One region of the Variovorax pasteuri genome, then DNA from elsewhere that is predicted to be linked to it. Evidence: predicted binding sites of a transcription regulator. Region 1 holds the regulator's gene; each other region holds the start of a gene.
The links. Region 1 encodes LexA, which represses DNA repair genes until DNA is damaged. Its sites were predicted from a motif close to ACTGTATNNNNATACAGT; they were not measured.
Positions count from the first base shown of each region.

Region 2: the regulator LexA is predicted to act here: its motif matches at 1,660-1,677, upstream of recA (recombinase RecA).
Region 3: the regulator LexA is predicted to act here: its motif matches at 1,375-1,392, upstream of imuA (translesion DNA synthesis-associated protein ImuA).
Region 4: the regulator LexA is predicted to act here: its motif matches at 1,444-1,461, upstream of ACSFBM_RS32020 (ATP-dependent helicase).

Region 1 is NZ_JBPJZS010000001.1:1,474,851-1,478,054, reverse strand. Features, by position in the region: gene ACSFBM_RS06970 (asparaginase) at 1-745, opposite strand, end outside; gene lexA (transcriptional repressor LexA) at 819-1,502, shown strand; gene ACSFBM_RS06960 (hypothetical protein) at 1,640-2,017, shown strand; gene ACSFBM_RS06955 (D-2-hydroxyacid dehydrogenase family protein) at 2,119-3,126, shown strand; gene ACSFBM_RS06950 (MFS transporter) at 3,123-3,204, shown strand, end outside.
Region 2 is NZ_JBPJZS010000007.1:324,119-327,322, reverse strand. Features, by position in the region: gene recX (recombination regulator RecX) at 1-429, opposite strand, end outside; gene recA (recombinase RecA) at 480-1,595, opposite strand; gene ACSFBM_RS24665 (MarR family winged helix-turn-helix transcriptional regulator) at 1,743-2,228, shown strand; gene ACSFBM_RS24660 (response regulator) at 2,294-2,968, shown strand; gene ACSFBM_RS24655 (hypothetical protein) at 3,003-3,204, opposite strand, start outside.
Region 3 is NZ_JBPJZS010000001.1:1,153,633-1,156,836, forward strand. Features, by position in the region: gene ACSFBM_RS05460 (esterase/lipase family protein) at 1-103, shown strand, start outside; gene ACSFBM_RS05465 (cysteine hydrolase family protein) at 127-663, shown strand; gene imuA (translesion DNA synthesis-associated protein ImuA) at 1,457-2,263, shown strand; gene ACSFBM_RS05475 (Y-family DNA polymerase) at 2,232-3,204, shown strand, end outside.
Region 4 is NZ_JBPJZS010000014.1:124,276-127,479, forward strand. Features, by position in the region: gene ACSFBM_RS32020 (ATP-dependent helicase) at 1-1,431, opposite strand, end outside; gene corA (magnesium/cobalt transporter CorA) at 1,660-2,646, shown strand; gene ACSFBM_RS32030 (5'-methylthioadenosine/adenosylhomocysteine nucleosidase) at 2,639-3,204, opposite strand, start outside.

The DNA of each region.
Region 1 (3,204 bases):
GCGGCTCAGCACCGTTGGACTGGACGAGCGCGTCGATCAGCGCGCCACTGGCACCCGCGTAGCTCATGACGATCTCGACGCGAGGCCACCGCAAGCCGCTGGCGTCGAAGATCTTCGCCCTGCGAGACACAGCCGCTTCGGGCCATGCCCGGACCAGGCGCACTTCCCCTTCCTCCACATAGCCCACCGGCCCGGCATCGCCTGACGCAAAGGCTTCCAGCCGGTAGGTGTGGGTCTTCTGGATGTCCAGACCGCTGTGGATGGTTCCAGCGCACACCGCCGTCACGCCCCGCGCGCCTGCAGTGACGGCAACGCCGATGGCGTCCCGGACGTTCTGGGGTCCATCGGGCGCCAGCGCGGTCGCGGGTCGCATCGCGCAGGTCAGCACGACCGGCTTGGTCGCCGCCAACACGCTGTGCAGGAAAAAGGCCGTTTCCTCGAGCGTGTCCGTGCCGTGCGTGATCACAATGCCCGCTACGTCAGGCTGCGCGAGCCAATGCGCGCAGCGCTGCGCCAGCTTCTGCCAGACCTCGAAGGACATGTCCTTGCTGTCGAGTTGCGCCACCTGCTCTGCGACCAGCGTCACTCCAGCGGGCGGCTCGATGCCGCCCAGCAGGTCGGCCACGCCCACCTGCCCTGCGGTGTAGCCGATGTTGTCACCGCTGCTGGCAGCCTTGCCAGCGATGGTGCCGCCGGTACCCAGCACCACCACGCGGCGCACGTCAGGCAAAGGGGAATTGACCATGACTTGTCAACTTTTAAAAACTGGTTAAAAATACAGCTACTGGATATCTACCCAGTGCCGCAAGGAACCACACATGCAGTTCGCCGTGAAGCTTACAGCCCGCCAGCAGCAGATCCTGGACTTGATCCAGAGCGCCATCGCACGCACCGGTGCGCCACCCACGCGCGCCGAAATCGCCAACGAACTGGGGTTCAAGTCGGCCAATGCCGCCGAAGAACACCTTCAGGCGCTGGCCCGCAAGGGCGTGATCGAACTCGTCAGCGGCACCTCGCGCGGCATTCGCCTCAAGGGCGACGCCCTGCGCTCGCTCAACGAAACGCGCCACCGCGAAGGCGGCCAGTTCTCGCTCTCGCTGCCTGGCATGGCCCAGCTGGCGCTGCCGCTCATCGGTCGTGTCGCAGCCGGCTCGCCCATCCTGGCGCAAGAGCATGTCGACCAGACCTACTACGTCGAGAACACGCTGTTCCAGCGCCAGCCCGACTACCTGCTGAAGGTGCGCGGCATGTCGATGCGCGACGCCGGCATCATGGACGGCGACCTGCTCGCCGTGCAGGCCACCAAGGAAGCACGCAACGGGCAAATCGTGGTTGCGCGGCTGGGCGAAGAAGTGACCGTCAAGCGCCTCAAGCGCAACAAGCAGGTCATCGAGCTGCACGCCGAAAACCCCGACTACCCGACCATCATCGTGCAGCCGGGCGAGCCCTTCGAAATCGAAGGCCTCGCGGTCGGGCTCATCCGCAACACCATGCTCATGTAGGCCCATGGCCTGCTGGCAACAGCACCTCATCCGGCCGCAACAGGTGGCGGGCGTATGGCGCGAAGTCGCCATCACCCTGTCGCGGCCGATTCAAGAAATCCTGCCTGTGTTCAACCTCATACTTTTTTGGAGTTCACATGGGAATCGCCCTTCTCGCCATCGCTGATTTCTGGATGCCGCTGCAATCGCTGGCCAACCGCCTGATTCCGGCGCGCCGACCCCACGCCAGGGATCGGCTCGACGCCAACGACACGTCCGCCGGATTGCGCTACGTGGCCGTGCGCCCCGCTTGCACCACCCGCGTCGGCAGCAACGCCACGGCGCCCGAGGTTGCCACGGCCCCTGCACGCCCCCTGCGCGTGGTTCGCGTGGTCGAGGGCAAAGGCCAGCAGCGCAACAACCGCGTCGTGATCTCCGGGCGCATGGCCGACGTGTGCGACGAGCTCGACCGGCTGGCCGCGCTCGAAGCCGCAGAAACCCTGGCCACGGTCCACCGCTCGACGCGGCTGCACTGACGCAAAACGCCTCTGCGGAGGGGCCCGGAAGCCGCCGCGGGCCGGGTATCCAAACGTTCACTGGTGCGACATGCCAATGCTGCGAGGCACAATGGCACGCCATGAACATTGTGATCCTCGACGACTACCAGGACGCGGTGCGCAAATTGCGCTGCGCCGCCAAGCTGGACGCGTACGCGGCCAAGGTCTACACCAACACGGTGAAAGGCATCGGGCAACTGTCGGTTCGCCTCAAGGACGCCGATGTGATCGTGCTGATTCGCGAGCGCTCCCAGATTTCTCGCCAGCTCATCGAAAAGCTGCCCAAGCTCAAGCTCATTTCGCAGACCGGGCGCGTCGCCGGCCACATCGACGTCGCGGCATGTACCGAGCGCGGCGTGGCAGTGGCCGAGGGTTCCGGCTCTCCGCAAGCGCCTGCCGAACTCACCTGGGCACTCATCATGGCCGCCATGCGCCGGCTGCCGCAGTACATCAGCAACCTCAAGCACGGCGCGTGGCAGCAATCCGGGCTCAAGTCGGCGTCGATGCCACCCAATTTCGGACTCGGCTCCGTGCTCAAGGGCAAGACGCTGTGCATCTGGGGCTATGGCCGCATCGGCCAACTCGTGGCGCGCTACGGTCAGGCGTTCGGCATGCAGGTCGTGATCTGGGGGCGTGAAGCCAGCTGCGCCAAGGCCCGATCCGACGGCTTCCAGGTCGCGCAGAATCGCCATGAATTCTTCGCCGCCGCCGACGTTCTGTCGGTGCATCTGCGGCTCAACGAAGAGACCAACGGCCTCATCACGCTGGAAGACCTCTCCCGCATGAAGCCGACGGCGCTGTTCGTCAACACCTCGCGCGCCGAACTGGTCGAAGCCGACGCCCTGCTCGCCGCACTCAACCGCGGCCGCCCGGGACTGGCTGCCATCGACGTGTTCGAGAGCGAGCCGCCGCTGCAGGGCCACGCGCTGCTTCGGCTGGAGAACTGCATCTGCACTCCGCACATCGGCTACGTGGAGCAGGAAAGCTACGAGAGCTACTTCGGCCAGGCGTTCGACAACGTCGTGAGCTACATCAACGGCAATCCCACCAACATCGTGAACCCGGGCGCGCTGCAGGTCCGCCGGTGAGCCCGGTCGCGCCGCAGCGCACGTCGCGACGTGCGCTCTGGGCGCTGCTCGCCGGCAACTTCGTGATCGGCACCGGCG
Region 2 (3,204 bases), on a different contig from region 1:
GAGGACCCTGGACACGACGGCGCCGGAGAAACCGCGCGCCATCAGGAACCGCATCTGCTTCGCTCGCGCCTTCGCATCGGCGGGCGGAGCGTCGAAACGGCGGCGCCACAGGGCCGTGGCGCGTTCGACTTCCGTTTCCTGCAAGCCGGCCACCGCCTGCGCGATGGCCTCGGGCGCGATGCCCTTGGCCTGCAGCTCCTGCCTCACCCGCAACGCGCCCGAACGGGCCGCACGCTGGTTGAGCACCGAGGCCACCACGCGCGGCTCGCTGATGAAGTCCTTGGCGGCCAGCTCGTCGAGCGCCTTGGCCAGCGTGCCGGGCTCTTCTTCGTGCTTTGCCAGCTTGCGCTCCAGTTCCAGGCGCGAATGCTCGCGCTGGCTCAGCAGGCGCAGGGCGCGGCCTTTGAGGGAGGGGGCGTTGAATGCCATGCGGGGTCGCTCGCGCGGCCCCGCATGAGGCCGCGGAGCCGCGCGGGGTCTTATTCGCCCTTGTCTGCCTTCTCGGCCTTGTCCGCCTTGGCGGCCTTCTGCGGCTTCTCGGGCGTGGCGCCGGCGTCGGCGGCCAGCAGCGGGATGCCCAGCGACTCGCGCACCTTGTTCTCGATCTCGCGCGACAGCTCGGGGTTCTCGCGCAGGAACTCGCGGGCGTTGTCGCGGCCCTGGCCGATTTTTTCGCCGTTGTAGGCGTACCAGGCACCCGACTTGTCGACGATCTTGGCGGTGACGCCCATGTCGATGATCTCGCCTTCGCGGCTGATGCCCTCGCCGAACAGGATGTCGAACTCCGCCGTCTTGAACGGAGGGCTGACCTTGTTCTTCACCACCTTCACCTTGGTTTCGTTGCCGATGGCCTCGTCGCCCTTCTTGATGGTGCCGATGCGGCGGATGTCCAGGCGCACCGAGGCGTAGAACTTCAGCGCGTTGCCGCCGGTGGTGGTTTCGGGCGAACCGAACATCACGCCGATCTTCATGCGGATCTGGTTGATGAAGATGACCATGCAGTTGGTCTTCTTGATGGTGGCGGTGAGCTTGCGCAGCGCCTGGCTCATCAGGCGGGCCTGCAGGCCGGGCAGCGAGTCGCCCATTTCGCCTTCGATTTCGGCCTTGGGCGTGAGCGCGGCGACCGAGTCGATGACGATCAGGTCCACGGCGCCCGAGCGCACCAGCGAGTCGACGATTTCGAGCGCCTGTTCGCCGGTGTCGGGCTGGCTGATCAGCAGGTCGGACAGGTTCACGCCGAGCTTCTGGGCGTACTGCACGTCGAGCGCGTGCTCGGCGTCGACGAAGGCGCAGGTGCCGGCCTGCTTCTGCATGGAGGCGATGACCTGCAGCGTGAGCGTGGTCTTGCCCGACGATTCAGGGCCGTAGATTTCGATCACGCGGCCGCGCGGCAGGCCGCCGACGCCCAGGGCGATGTCCAGGCCCAGCGAACCGGTGGAGACCACCTGGATGTCCTCGAGCGCCTCGCCTTCGCCGAGCCGCATGATCGTGCCCTTGCCGAACTGCTTTTCGATCTGCGCCAACGCGGCCTGCAGGGCCTTGGCCTTTTCACTGTTGGCGACCGAGATGCTTGCGCCCTTGACAACTGCGTCCATGTGGAAATCTCCTTGAATATTAACGGTTTGTGTGAGGTTTCATCCGATCTGCCTTTAACCACAGGCTGGATGCTTGAACAGTAGTGTAGGGGCTCATTGGTTTGAGTAAACCCATTTTTTGATCAGTTTGCTTTACCATTTGACGCCATGTCCGAAGCCGCTTTTCCGCCCGACACCGACGCCTGGCGCCAGACCCACCTGGGCCGCCTGCTCGGCCATGCCATGCGCCGTTTCGACGCGCGCGTGCTCGAACTGATGGCGCACGACGTCGACGTGCCGCTGGCGCTGTCGAACCTCGCGGCGCGCGCGCAGGTGAGCGCGGCGCACATCCACATCACGCGGCACCTGGCGCGCGAGGGCTCGCGCCTGACCGAACTGGCCGAGCGCGCCGGCATGACCAAGCAGGCGATGGGGGCGCTGGTCGACCAGTGCGAGGCCTGGGGGCTGGTCACGCGCGGGCCCGACCCGCTGGACGCGCGGGCGCGGCGCGTGCTGTTCACGGCCGACGGCCTGGCCTGGCTCGACGCCTTCCGAAGCGCGGTGACGCAGGCCGAGCGAGAGTTCAGAAACAGCGTGGGCAACGACATCGCCACCGTGGTAACCATCGGTCTGGAAGCCTATACAGCCGCGTAGACTCCGCCGCAGAGACAAATGTGAACGGCGCCGGCACGGCGCCCGAAACCGGCCGGAGGTGCCTCATGCGGATTCTGATTGCCGAAGACGACCAGGTGCTCGCCGATGCCCTGCTGCGCAGCCTGCGCACCTCGGGCGCGGCGGTCGACCACGTGGCCAACGGTTCGCAGGCCGACACCGCGCTCATGACCCATGACGAGTTCGACCTGCTGATCCTCGACCTCGGGCTGCCCGGCCTGCACGGCATCGAGATCCTCAAGCGCCTGCGCGCGCGCGGCTCGCAGCTGCCGGTGCTGGTGCTCACCGCGGCCGACAGCGTGGAAGAACGCGTCAAGGGCCTGGACCACGGCGCCGACGACTACATGGCCAAGCCCTTCAGCCTGCAGGAGCTCGAGGCGCGCGTTCGCGCCCTCACGCGGCGCGGCATGGGCACCACCAGCAACACCATCCGCCACGGCCCGCTGGTGTACGACCAGGGCGGCCGCGTGGCCACCATCGACGGCAAGATGGTCGAGCTGTCGGCGCGCGAACTCGGCCTGCTCGAGGTGCTGCTGCAGCGCGCCGGCCGGCTGGTGAGCAAGGACCAGCTGGTCGACCGCCTGTGCGAATGGGGCGAGGAGGTGAGCCTGAACGCCATCGAGGTGTACATCCACCGCCTGCGCAAGAAGATCGAGAAGGGCCCGGTGCGCATCGCGACGGTGCGCGGGCTGGGCTACTGCCTGGAGAAGATCCCGGGCTGAACCCTTCGGGCCCCTGCGCCTTGGCCGTTGCGCGTTACGGCTGCTTGCGCAGCGCCGCCGACAGGGTTGCGCCGGTGGTCGTCTTCACCATGAAGAAGATGCTGCGGAAATAGCCGTTGCTGTCGAAGTTGCCCGCGGGCAGCAGCACGATGGCGGCGGGCCCCGAATAGGGCAATACGGCCGTGAGCTTGCAGGCATCCTTGCCGTCGGCATTGGCATCGACCGCAGTGAACTTC
Region 3 (3,204 bases), 320 kb from region 1:
TGGCAAGCTGCAGTTCGTGGTGCCGCTGTCGAGCCTGGGCGCCGCGCCGGCCGCGCCCGGCATCAGCGGAAAAGTACGGCTCGAGGTGAGTGCCTGGAACTGAAGCGGGCGGCTACGATGGGCGCCATGAAAACTGCCATCCTTGTCATCGATGTCCAGCGCGGTCTGTGCGACGACCTGCCGCGTCCCCATGAAGCCGAAGAAGTGATGCAGCGCATCAACGCGCTCACCGAACGCGCCCGCGCGAGCGGCGTGCCGGTCGCCTTCATCCAGCATGAGAACGCGGTGGACCTGGAGTTCGACTCCGAGCGCTGGCAGCTCGCCAGCGCGCTGAACACCGACTCGCGCGACGCGAAGATCCGCAAGACCACGCCCGACTCGTTCCTGCGCACGCCGCTCGAAGCCTGGCTGTCGGACCAGGGCGTGAAGCGGGTGGTGATCTGCGGCTACTCGTCGGAGTTCTGCGTGGACACCACCACGCGCCGCGCCGCCGCGCTGGGCTACGAGGTGGTGCTGGCCGCCGACGCGCACACCTCGCACGACAAGCCGCATGCCACGGGCGCGCAGATTCGGGCGCACCACAACGCCACGCTGTCGGACATCACGAGCTTCGGCGTGCCGATTCGCGCGGTGCCCGCTGCCGACATCGTGCTGGCCGGTTGACGATCACCGCCACGCCGGTTGGCCGTCAGCGGCAAACAAACCCGCTTTCACCCCTCTGTTGCAGCTTTGACTGCCAACCCGCCTTGCAGCGCGTCCGTTGATAATTGTTGCTTCGACCGGCTGCCTTTATGGCATTACTGGCAATGCCAAACCCTGAAACCGTTCCTGGCCAAGGTCAACCAAGTTACATATTGCGACGTTGATCTTCGATCTGTCCGGACGATGAGAAATGATCGGCAACCTGCCGATGCGCGTTCCACACGTCATCAGACCCATGAACAATTCCTCGTGTGTCGCAGGTACGGCAACCCGGTTAGCACCTTTTAGAATCATGTCCAGTCTCACCTGAGGTTTTGCAAGTCATGCTCATCATTGGCATTGCCGTAGCCTCTTTTTTTGCAGGTGTTGTCGTCGGAGTGATAGGCATGAGCCTGCTGGCCATGGCCAAGTCCGAGGACTGAACTCGCAGCGTGCGCTGATCGCCGCAGCCATCCCTGCCAGCGGCCGCAGGCTCAAGACGCAAGTCGGCCGCACGTCGAAGAACACCTCGCCGGTGTCCCCCCCAGGTCGCGAAAGCCCGCCGCGCGCCGCGTCATAGGCCTTGGCCCAGCGCTTGGCCAGGGCGAACTCACGCCTGCTCGCCCGACACCAGTCAAGGGCTTCAACACTGCCCAATGTGGGGGTGGTCCTTGGCCACCGTTGGCGCTAACATCTGTATATTCATCCAGTAGTTTTACGGTTGCTGGAGTCAAAGGGATACCCCTTTATCAAAGTACAGCTGGCAGTCTTCACCATGGGCCTTCCTTTCCTCGACTCCTTTTCCGCCGCCGCGGGCCGCGGCGTCTGGCATGCCGACGAGCTGGGCCTGGCCGATGCGCAGGTCGTGGCCACCGGCCACGCCGCGCTCGACGCCGAGTTGCCGGGCGGCGGCTGGCCGGTCGGGGCCATGACGGAGCTGCTGCAAGCCTCGCCCGAAGCGCATGTGTGGCAGCTGTTGCTGCCCGCGCTGGCGCAGGCCGTGCAGGCGCGCGGCGGGCCGGTGGTGCTGATCGGACCGCCCTACGAGCCTTGCGGGGCGTCGCTTGCGGCCCAGGGGCTGCCGGTGGAATCGCTGATGTGCGTCAAGAGCGAGGCGGCGCCCGCGCGCCTCTGGGCCTGCGAGCAGGCGCTGCGCTGCGCGGACGTGGCGGCCGTCGTGGCGTGGCTGCCGCAGGCGCGGGTGGGCGAGCTGCGGCGGCTGCAGCTGGCGGCTGCACAGCATGAGCTGCTGCTGTTCGTGTGCCGGCCCGAATCGGTCGCGTTGTCGGCCTCGCCCGCGCGCCTGCGCATCAGCGCCGATCGCTGCGAGGCCGACGCGTCGCAGATCGAACTGCACATCCTCAAGCGCCGCGGCCCGCCGCTGGCCGCGCCGGTGATGCTGCCGGCGCGCAACGCGCGCATGACCGCGCTGCTGGCCGCCGCCCGGCTGCGGCGCAAGCTGCGTTTGCAGCAGCAGGGCACGGTGCCCGCCGGCGCGACGGCCACCTCGGCCACCGTGGTGCGCATCGACGCATGGAAGGGAGGCCAGGATGCACTGGATCGCCTTGCAGTGGTCGCTTGAGGCCGATACCCCCGATACCCCTGACACCCCCGATGCCGCCCGCGCCACCGATGTCGTGGCCCTGCCCACGCCTGAAGCCCTGGGCTGGTGGGCGCTGCAGTACACGCCCCACGTCGCCTGGCAGGACGAGGCACTGATGCTCGAGGTCTCCGCCTGCGAACGCCTGTGGGGCGGCCGGACCCCGCTGATGCGGCAGTTGCTCGCGTCCAACCCCGTGCCCGGCGCGCGCATGCTGGGCGCCCAGGGCGCCACCAGCCTCATAGCGCTGGCGCGGCTGCGCCTGTTCGCGCGCGAAGAGCGCCGTCCCAGGGAGATTCCGGCCGGCCTGCCGCTGGACACGCTGACGGCCGCCCACGGCCACCTCGACCTGCTCGCGCGCCTGGGCTGCCGCACCTGGGGCGACGTGGCGGCGCTGCCGCGTGGCGGCCTCACGCGGCGCTTCGGCGCGGAACTGCGCGTGGCGCTCGACGCCGCCTGGGGCCTGCGCCCCGAAAGCCACGCCTGGCTCACGCTGCCCGACGTGTTCGAGCAGAAGCTGGAGCTGCCCGCGCTGGCCGAGACCGGACCCGAACTCATGTGGTCGGCCAACCGGCTGCTGTCGGCCCTGCAGATCTGGCTGCGCGCACGCCAACGCGGTGCGCGCGCGCTCGAGCTGCAATGGACGCTCGACCTCAAGCGCTTCAACGGCGTGAACCTGCCGCCGCACCAGCAGCTCACCGTGCGCACCGCCGAGCCCACGCAGGACATGGCGCACCTGCGCCGCCTGTTGTCCGAAAAGCTCGCCCTCACCACGCTGGCCGCGCCCGTGAGCTGGCTGAGGCTGCGCACGCTGGAAACCGACCCGTGGGCCGGCGCCAGCACCAGTTTCCTGCCGGAAGACAACCGCAAGGGCGACAGGCTGCACGAGATGGTCGAGCGGCTCAGCGTGCGGCTCGGGGCGC
Region 4 (3,204 bases), on a different contig from region 1:
GTCCATGGCGTCGAGCAGCCGCGCTCCCGTGGCGGGCCCGATGCCCGGAATGAGCTGCGTCACGCGAAAGCCCGCCATGCGCCCGCGCGGGTTCTGCGCAAAGCGCAGCACCGCGAGCAGGTCTTTCACGTGCGAGGCCTCCAGGAACTTGAGTCCGCCGAATTTCACGAACGGAATGTTGCGCCGCGCCAGCTCCAGCTCGAGCCCCGCGCTGTGCGACGAGGTGCGAAACAGCACCGCCTGCGACTTCAGCGCCAGCCCGCCCTCGCGGTGCGCCAGCACCTTGTCGGCCACCCAGCGCGCCTGCCCTGCCTCGTCGGCCACCAGCACCAGCATCGGCTTGCCGGCCGAGGGCTTGTCGGTCCACAGCGTCTTGGCGTGGCGCTCGGCTGCCTGCGCGATCACGCGGTTCGACACGTCGAGGATGGGCTGCGTCGAGCGGTAGTTGCGCTCCAGCGTGACCACGCGCGCGGCTTGCGTGAACTGCGTGGGAAAGTCGAGGATGTTGCGCACCGTGGCGCCGCGGAACGAATAGATCGACTGCGCGTCGTCGCCCACCACCGTCACGCCGCGCCCGTCGGGCTTGAGCCCCAGCAGGATCGACGCCTGCAGCAGGTTCGTGTCCTGGTATTCGTCGATCAGCACATGGTCGAAGCGTGCGCCCATCTGCGCGGCCAGCGCGGGCTCGGCGGCCATTTCGGCCCAATAGAGCAGCAGGTCGTCGTAGTCGAGCACGTTCTGCTGCTGCTTGGCCTCGACGTACGCGCCGAACAGCTTCTTGAGTTCGGCCTCCCACTCGGCGCACCAGGGAAAGGACTCCTTGAGCACCTGCGCCAGCGGCGCGCGCGTGTTCACGCAGCGCGAATAGATCGACAGGCAGGTGCCCTTGCGCGGAAAGCGGTTCACGGTGGACGACAGCCCGAGTTCATGGCGCACCAGCCCCATCAGGTCTTCGGCATCGCCGCGGTCGTGGATGGTGAAGTTCTCGTCCAGCCCGATCTGCGGGGCGTATTCGCGCAGCAGCCGCGCGCCGATGCCGTGGAAGGTGCCGGCCCATGGGAGCACGGGCGGTGCTTCGGACTTCAGGCCGAGCACCCTGGCCAGCACCTGCCCCGCGCGGCGTTCCATTTCCTGCGCGGCCCGGCGCGAGAAGGTCAGCAGCAGCAGGCGCTGCGGATCCACGCCGCCGGCGATGAGGTGCGCCACGCGGTGCGCCAGCGTGCTGGTCTTGCCCGAGCCGGCGCCGGCAATGACGAGCAGCGGCCGTTCGTCGCGTTCGGCGACATGGGTATCGACCTCGCCGATGGCAGCGCCCACGCCATGCTCGACCGCCGCGCGCTGCGCCTCGTTGAGTGTCGACAGTGCGGCGGCCAGGCGCTCGGCCTGGGTCTTCGGCGCGGCGGGAAAAGCAAGGGGCGCAGCGGTCTGCATGCGCCCGACTTTACTGTATGCCCGTCCAGTCCGACCGGCGACCGTCATATGGCCGGTGACATAATCGCGCCTCGCTGCAACCAGAGATTCTTCCCATGGAAACCGCCCCGTCTCGGCAGCTTTCAACTCCCTTTCACTGACCCGCTTTTCGCGCGCGTCGGGCCCGGGAATTGAAAGCGCCCCTCCCCCCGCCCCACGTTTCAGTCAGTCACACCCGGGAGTGAGCCCATGCTCAACATCTTTACGCTCGCCAACGGCCGCCTCGTCCAGGAAGAGATCGAGTCGCTCGAAGAGCTCTCCAAGTTCCATCCGATCTGGGTCGACCTCGAGTCGCCCACGCTCGAAGAGAAGCGCTGGATCAAGCAGTACTACGGCCTGTCGATTCCCGAAGATGCGATGGACGAGGACATCGAGGAATCGGCCCGCTTCTACGAGGAAGACAACGGCGAGCTGCACATCCGCTCCGACTTCCTGATCGACGACGACGAAGACCCGCGCACCGTGCGCGTGGCCTTCATCCTGAACCAGCACAACACCGACCTGCGCAGCCGCGGCGTGCTGTTCTCGATCCACGACGAGGACGTGCCCGTGTTCCGCCTGCTGCGCATGCGCGCGCGCCGCGCGCCGGGGCTGATCGAAGACGCGAAAGAAGTGATGCTCAAGCTCTTCGACGCCGACGCCGAGTATTCGGCCGACACGCTGGAGAACATCTACGACGAGCTCGAGGTCGCCGGCAAGAAGGTGCTCTCGGGCAACGTCAGCGACGAGCTGGCCGGCGAGGTGCTCGGCGCCATTGCGCGGCAGGAAGACTTGAACGGGCGCATCCGCCGCAACGTGATGGACACGCGCCGCGCCGTGAGCTTCATGATGCGCAGCAAGATGCTCAACGCCGAACAGTTCGAGGAAGCGCGCCAGATCCTGCGCGACATCGAGTCGCTGGACAACCACACGGCCTTCCTGTTCGACAAGATCAACTTCCTGATGGATGCGACCGTCGGTTTCATCAACATCAACCAGAACAAGACCATCAAGATCTTCTCGGTGGCCAGCGTGGCGCTGCTGCCGCCCACGCTGATCGCGAGCATCTACGGCATGAACTTCAAGTTCATGCCCGAGCTCGACTGGGCCATGGGCTACCCCTACGCCATCGTGCTGATGGCCGCCAGCGCGCTGGTGCCGATGTGGTACTTCCGCCGGCGCGGCTGGCTCAAGTAGCCGCGCTGTCGGAAGAAGGCAGCGTGGCCAGCCACGCGTCGACCAGCGCCAGGCTGTAGCGGCTCGCGACCACGGCGACGAAGCGCGCGAAGTCGCCATGCGCAGCGTCGTCGGCCCGGTCGGAAATCGTGCGCATCGCCGCGAAGGGCACGCCGTAGTCGTGGCACACCTGCGCCACCGCCGCGCCTTCCATCTCGACGGCCAGCGCGTCGGGCAGCTCGCGCTGCAGCGCCGCGCTCTCGGCCGTGGTCGACACGAAGCGGTCGCCGCTCACCAGCAGGCCGCGGTGCACCTTCGGCGACGACAGGCCGAACTCGTCGACGCCGGCCTGCCCGATCAACGCCACCGGGTCGCGCAGCACGCCCTCGACGACATCCGACAGTGCGTCGCTGATTGCAGCGTCCGCCGCAAAGCGCGACAGGCCCATCAACGGCACCTCGTGCTTCGGAAAGATCGGCGAGGCGTCCATGTCGTGCTGCAGCAGTTCGGTCGCCACCACCACGTCGCCCACGTTCACGCCCGGCGCCAGCCCGCCCGCGACACCCGTGAACACGATGG